Regions from separate parts of the Pantoea sp. Ep11b genome, predicted to be linked through region 1. Evidence: predicted binding sites of a transcription regulator. Region 1 holds the regulator's gene; the other holds the start of a gene.
The links. The regulator LexA, encoded in region 1, represses DNA repair genes until DNA is damaged. The targets are predictions, from matches to a motif close to TNCTGTATGTACATACAGNA.
Positions count from the first base shown of each region.

Region 2: the regulator LexA is predicted to act here: its motif matches at 1,273-1,292, upstream of dinB (DNA polymerase IV).

Region 1 covers NZ_CP160631.1:708,653-711,860, reverse strand. Annotated here, with positions in the region: gene AB1748_RS03285 (CsbD family protein) at 1-92, opposite strand, end outside; gene dinF (MATE family efflux transporter DinF) at 253-1,575, opposite strand; gene lexA (transcriptional repressor LexA) at 1,676-2,290, opposite strand; gene AB1748_RS03270 (diacylglycerol kinase) at 2,396-2,764, opposite strand; gene plsB (glycerol-3-phosphate 1-O-acyltransferase PlsB) at 2,893-3,208, shown strand, end outside.
Region 2 covers NZ_CP160631.1:1,230,534-1,233,741, reverse strand. Annotated here, with positions in the region: gene AB1748_RS05685 (sugar ABC transporter substrate-binding protein) at 1-193, shown strand, start outside; gene dinB (DNA polymerase IV) at 205-1,260, opposite strand; gene dpaA (peptidoglycan meso-diaminopimelic acid protein amidase) at 1,506-2,249, shown strand; gene AB1748_RS05670 (class II glutamine amidotransferase) at 2,214-2,987, opposite strand; gene lpcA (D-sedoheptulose 7-phosphate isomerase) at 3,038-3,208, opposite strand, start outside.

The DNA of each region.
Region 1 (3,208 bases):
ACCTGCATATCGTCGTCGGTCAGCTTGCCCCATTTCTCTTTCATCTTGCCTTTGAACTGCTTCCAGTTGCCGCTCGCTTCGTCTTTATTCATGGCAGACCTCCAATCCTCGGGGTTTAATTATCTGGCTACTCGCCATAACTTCGATACAAATCGCTGCTTAACAGCGCCGTATAGAGTTAATTGTAGTCGCCATATTCAAGAATGAAGAATAATACAGAATAATCTGTACCCTTCTGCCAGCCTGGCTGAATCAGGCTTCAAACCAGCTGTTCTGACGCCAGTGCCTGCGCCAGATGAGCCAGAGCGTCAGGCCACGCAGCGCCAGAAAAACGGTTACCGCCAGCCACAGTCCATGATTACCCAGCAGCGGAACGCTCAGCAGCGTCAGGAAGTAGCCTGCGGCGGCCATTACCATGCTGTTACGCATCTCGCGACCGCGTGTGGCACCGATAAACATGCCATCCAGCAGGTAACACCAGACGCCCGCCAGCGGCATGATGACCTGCCAGACCAGGTAGCGATCGGCGGTCTGTTGCAGCGACGTCAGCGAGGTCAACAGCGTCACGATCTGCGGACCGGCGATCGCATAGACCAGCGAGAAGAACAGCGCGACGGCCACCGCCTGACGACAGGCGGAGTGCCAGACACGCAGCAGTTTACGGCCATCTTTAGCGCCATGCGCCTCTCCCGCAAATGCCTCTACCGCATAGGCGAAGCCATCGAGTGCGTAGGCGGTGAAGGTAATGAACATCAGTAAGACGGCGTTAACAGCGACCACATCGGGGCCGAGCCGTGCGCCCAGTACGGTCAGCGAGGCGAAACAGAGCTGCAGCATCAGGGATCGTAGCATGATATCCCGGTTGAGGCGCAGCAGCCGGGCACTGTCACCGCGCCAGCTCTGTTTCAGCAGGGCTGGCGTGATGCCGTGCAGTTTCAGCACCCGCCAGACCATGATGCTGCCAACGCCCAGCGTGATGTACTCAGCCAGCGCCGTGGCGGTGGCCGCCCCCGCGACACCCCAGTGCAGACCCATGACCAGCCAGAGATCGAGCACGATATTCACCAGATTTCCCACCACCAGCAGGATCACCGGCGCACGCGCATACTGTACGCCCAGCAGCCAGCCCAGGATCACCAGATTTGCCAGCGTGGCAGGTGCGCTGAGCCAGCGGATTTGGATAAACCGCGCAGCCTGCGCCAGGACCTCGGGACTGCCACCGATCAGCTGCGTTGCCAGCTGAATAATCGGATAGCGTAAGACGATAAACAGCACACCGGCCAGCAGCGCAATGATCAGCGGCTGGACCAGCGCCCGCGCCAGCGCCGTTTTGTCGCCCGCACCCAGCGCCTGCGCCGTGAGACCGGTGGTACTCATCCGCAAAAAAAGCAGCAGCATAAAGAGGAAACTGGTGACGGTGGTCCCGACCGCGACCCCGCCAAGATAGACAGGGCTGTCGAGATGACCAATAACTGCGGTATCGACCACGCCCAGCAGGGGCACGGTGATATTTGAAAGGATCATCGGCAGCGCAAGCCGCCAGAGATTTTTATCGGTTGCCGTGATAAAGCGCATTCGCCGTTCCGTGCTCAGTGTCGCTGCGCAGACAGGGCAGCGACAAAATTAGGGCAGACAGAATAGCATCAGAGCGGGCGAATGCACGCGGGCAGAAAAATCAGAGCCATTCGCCGTTGCGAACCACGCCCACGGCCAGACCTTCAATAGTCAGCGACTGCGCACGGGTATCAACCACGATCGGGTCAAATTCACTGTTTTCAGGCAGCAGATGCACGATAGCGCCCTGCTTTTTCCAGCGCTTCACCGTGACTTCATCATCGATGCGCGCCACGACGACCTGACCATTACGCACATCCTGGGTCTTATGCACCGCGAGCAGATCGCCATCCATAATCCCGATATCTTTCATCGACATTCCGCTGACGCGCAGCAGGAAGTCAGCCGACGGCTTAAACAGGCCCGGATCCACCTTGTAGTGGGTTTCGATATGTTCCTGCGCCATGATCGGTTCACCGGCAGCAACCCGGCCAATCAGCGGTAAGCCTTCTGAGGCTTCTTCTTCCATCAACAGACGGATGCCGCGCGAAGCACCGGACACGATCTCGATGACGCCTTTACGCGCCAGCGCTTTCAGATGCTCTTCTGCCGCATTCGGCGAACGGAATCCCAGCTGCGCGGCAATCTCGGCACGCGTAGGCGGCATGCCCGTTGAAGTAATATGGTCGCGAATCAGGTCATAGACCTGCTGCTGCCTGCTGGTTAATGCTTTCATCCCGCCCCCTGGTTGTTTATACAGTCGCTGTGAGTATATACAGGTATTGGTGAAATGGAAACCGATTGTCCCGCAAAACGCGGCTTCCGACGCGATATGGAACGCTTATCGCAAATGTGTCCAGAGCAGCGCGATCCAGACAAACAGAGCCAGTAGAATGCTGATCAGCACCGCGGCCGATCCCATATCTTTTGCCCGACCAGCCAGCGGATGATGCTCCTGACCGATGCGATCGACTACCGCTTCAATGGCACTGTTAAGGATTTCGACAATGACCACCAGCACCACGGACCCAATCATGAGGATACGTGAGACTACATCCACATCCAGCCAGCAGGCGATAATAATGGCAACCAGCGCGGCCAGCGCCTCCTGGCGAAATGCCGCTTCATGCTGCCAGGCGGCACGCAGCCCCTGCCATGAGTAACCTGCGGCTTTAACTATTCTGATAAGTCCGGTGGCGTTATTTGCCATGATGGGGGAACCCTTTCATCGTATTGACGTCAATGTCTGGGCTGCGTGCAATTCGCACCACCACAGATCTTCGCTGCACTTTCTGGTATGCTTGCGGCGCTTTGCTAACAAGAGGCTTCATGTTGTCTATGTCAGGTTGGCGTAAACTCTATTACAAACTGCTTAACTTACCACTGTCGTTTTTGGTAAAAAGTAAGGCCATTCCGGCCGATCCCGTGTCAGAACATGGTCTGGATCCGACCCGGCCTATTATGTATGTTTTGCCTTACGATTCGAAGGCCGACTTACTGACTTTGCGCGCCCAGTGTCTGCGGCATCATCTGCCCGATCCGCTCTCTCCGCTGGAGATTGACGGCGCGCTGCTGCCGCGTCACGTCTTTATTCACGATGGTCCGCGCGTTTTCCCCTATTTTGTGCCCAGCGTCGAATCCGTGAAAATCTTTC
Region 2 (3,208 bases), 520 kb from region 1:
GAAGAAGATTGCCGGTGAAGAGACGCCAGCCACATACCAGTTCAAAGCCGCGTCGATTTCGCAGCAGCAGCTGAGCAGCCAGCCGGGCGCGGTCAACGTCGCCTCGCTGAACAAAATCATTCCGGGCTGGGGCGATAATCAGGATTTCGTTGCGCCGTGGTTCGCCACCCTGGCGGCGAAAAACAGCAAGTAAAAGGCGGGCCGTTACAGCCCCAGCAGTAGCTGACGCTCAAGCTGGGGATCGACCATCGTCACATGTAACCCCACCAGCCGCACGCCTCGCCCGGCACGACGCTCATCCCAGGTCTTGCGGGCGATGGCTATCATGTCCTCTTTATTCAGCACCGGCCAGATATGCTCCTGGGTCGTCTGCTGAAAGTCGCTGAACTTCAGTTTGACGCCCTGACGCGCCACCTGCTTATCGGGTCGGATCCGGGTCAGACGGCGGTCCAGCTCGGCATAGAGAAAATCGATAATCTCCAGGCACGCCTCCCAGTCGCTGATATCCTCCGCCAGCGTGCGCTCAACGCCCAGCGATTTACGCTCGCGCTCCACAATCACGCCTCGCTCATCGATGCCGTGACTGCGCTCCCACAGCACCCGGCCAAACTTACCAAAACGCTTCAGCAGCAGCGCCAGGTCCGCTTTCTGCACGTCGCCGCAGGTGGCCAGCCCCATCTCCTCCAGCTTTTTAGCCGACACTTTGCCGACGCCGGGAATTTTCGCCAGCGGCAGGGTCAGCAGAAAACCGGCCATCTCCGGCGGTGTGATCACATACTGGCCGTCCGGCTTGTTGAGGTCAGAGGCGATCTTCGCCAGAAACTTAATCGGGGCGATCCCGGCCGAGGCGGTAAGTCCGGTTTCACGAAAAATGGTGGCGCGGATCGCCTGGGCCATCAGCGTCGCCGAGCCGTGACAGTGCGGGCTGTCGGTCACATCCAGATAGGCTTCATCCAGCGAGAGCGGTTCAATCAGTGAGGTGTAGCGGGTAAAGATCTCACGGATCTGCGCAGAGGCTTCTTTATAGGCGTCAAAGCGGCCCGGCAGCAGACGCAGATGCGGGCAGAGTTTAAGCGCCATGCCGGTGGGCATCGCACTGCGCACGCCATATTTGCGGGCCGGATAGTTGGCGGTGCTGATCACGCCGCGACGTTCGCGGCTGCCACCAATGGCGATCGGGATATCGCGCAGCTGGGGATTGTCACGCATCTCCACCGCGGCATAGAAGCAGTCCATATCGACATGAATGATTTTACGCATACCCCCCTCCGGCACTGGATAAGTATACAGCTGGCGGACGTAACTGCAATCGCTGTCGCGTTGAGGATTAAAGTTTACAAATTTCTGACCGAATAACTGCCAGTAATTCGCGAATTTGACTGAGACCGTCTTGCTAAAAAAACAGACAATGTTTAATGTTGCGCTGCGGTAGCGGACAGTTCCGATAATGCAAGCAGAGACGCACAATTTGCGTCATGTTCTCTTCACCTCAAGGTACACACAGCATGGGCAAAATCGCACTCCTGTTTGCGATGATTTTACTGCCAGCCCTCAGCATGGCAATGACTCCCGAACCCGTTCAGACAGCGGCACCGGTCAGCAAAGAGTTAAAGAAACAGTTACTTGGCACCCCGGTTTATATCCAGATCTTCAAGGAAGAACGCACACTCGAACTTTACGGCAAAATCGGTAACGAATACCGCCTGCTGGATACCTACCGCATCTGTAACTTTTCGGGTGGCCTCGGCCCGAAACGCCGCGAAGGCGATTTCAAAAGCCCGGAAGGTTTTTACAACGTGAGGCTGAATCAGCTGAAGCCGGACAGCCGGTTTTATCGCGCGATCAACATCGGCTTCCCGAATCAGTATGACCGCAATCAGGGCTACAGCGGCAACTATCTGATGATCCATGGCGACTGCAAGTCAATCGGCTGCTATGCCATGACCAACGCCTATATGGATGAGATTTTTACCTATGTGAATGCCGCGCTGCGTAACGGCCAGCAGGATGTCAGCATCAGCATTTATCCGTTCCGCATGACCGACAGCAACATGCAGCGTCACCGCTACTCCGCCTACGCCAGTTTCTGGCAGCAGCTGCAGCCGGGATACGCCTGGTTTGCGAAGTATCACCAGCCGCCGGTGGTGAGTGTCGCCAGCGGCAAATATGTGATGAGCAGCCCGGCACCGGTTTTAGCCAGTCCCGAAGCCGCTTCACGCTCCTTCCTGGCGCTCTCCAAGGCAGAATAAGGCCCATTCACCTGGCGCAATCCGCTGCCAGGTTTCATTGGCCGTCAGCGGCTGCGTTGCGATCACCGTCACCACGTCATGCGGCGTGGTGTGCTGCTGAAAATCAACCTCCACATCCTGATCCAGCAGCTGCGCCCGGCCAAAGGGCGCGCGGCGGGTGATCCAGAAGAGATTGGTCGAACAGAAGGCCATCAGATAACGGCCATCTGACAGCAGCATGTTAAACACGCCCTTCTGCCGCAACGTTCCCGCCAGCTCCCCGATAAAACGAAACACCGCAGGCCAGTTGCCCGGCGTACGCGGGTAGCGCGTGGCCAGCTGATGCAGGATCCAGCAGAACGCTTTTTCACTGTCCGTTTCGCCAACCGGCCGGAAGGTGCCGGTTTCCAGCTGACGATAGCCTTTGAGCTGACCGTTGTGCGCATAGGTCCAGTTGCGGCCCCACAGTTCGCGGGTAAACGGGTGCGTATTTTCCAGCGACACCTGGCCGCGGTTCGCCTGGCGGATATGCGCCACCACCGAATGCGATTTGATGGGGTACTCCTGCACCAGGCGCGCAATCGGCGAGTTAAAGCTCGGCAGCGGATCTTTAAACGTACGGCAGCCTTTATCTTCGTAAAAAGTAATGCCCCAGCCATCTTTGTGAGGTCCGGTTCCACCGCCACGCTGAACCAGTCCGGTAAAGCTGAAACAGATATCCGTGGGAACATTGGCGCTCATCCCGAGCAATTCGCACATAGCCACCGCCTTAGATTAAGCGGCCCCCCGCGAGCGGGAAGCCGGCGCAATTACTTCACCATCTCTTTTTCGATCAGCAGCATCAGGATATGGATGACTTTGATGTGGATCTCCTGGATGCGATCGGCATAACCAAAGTGCGGCACCCGGATTTCAATATCGGCACTGCCCGCCATCTTACCGCCATCTTTACCGGTCAGGGTGATCACTTTCATCCCCTG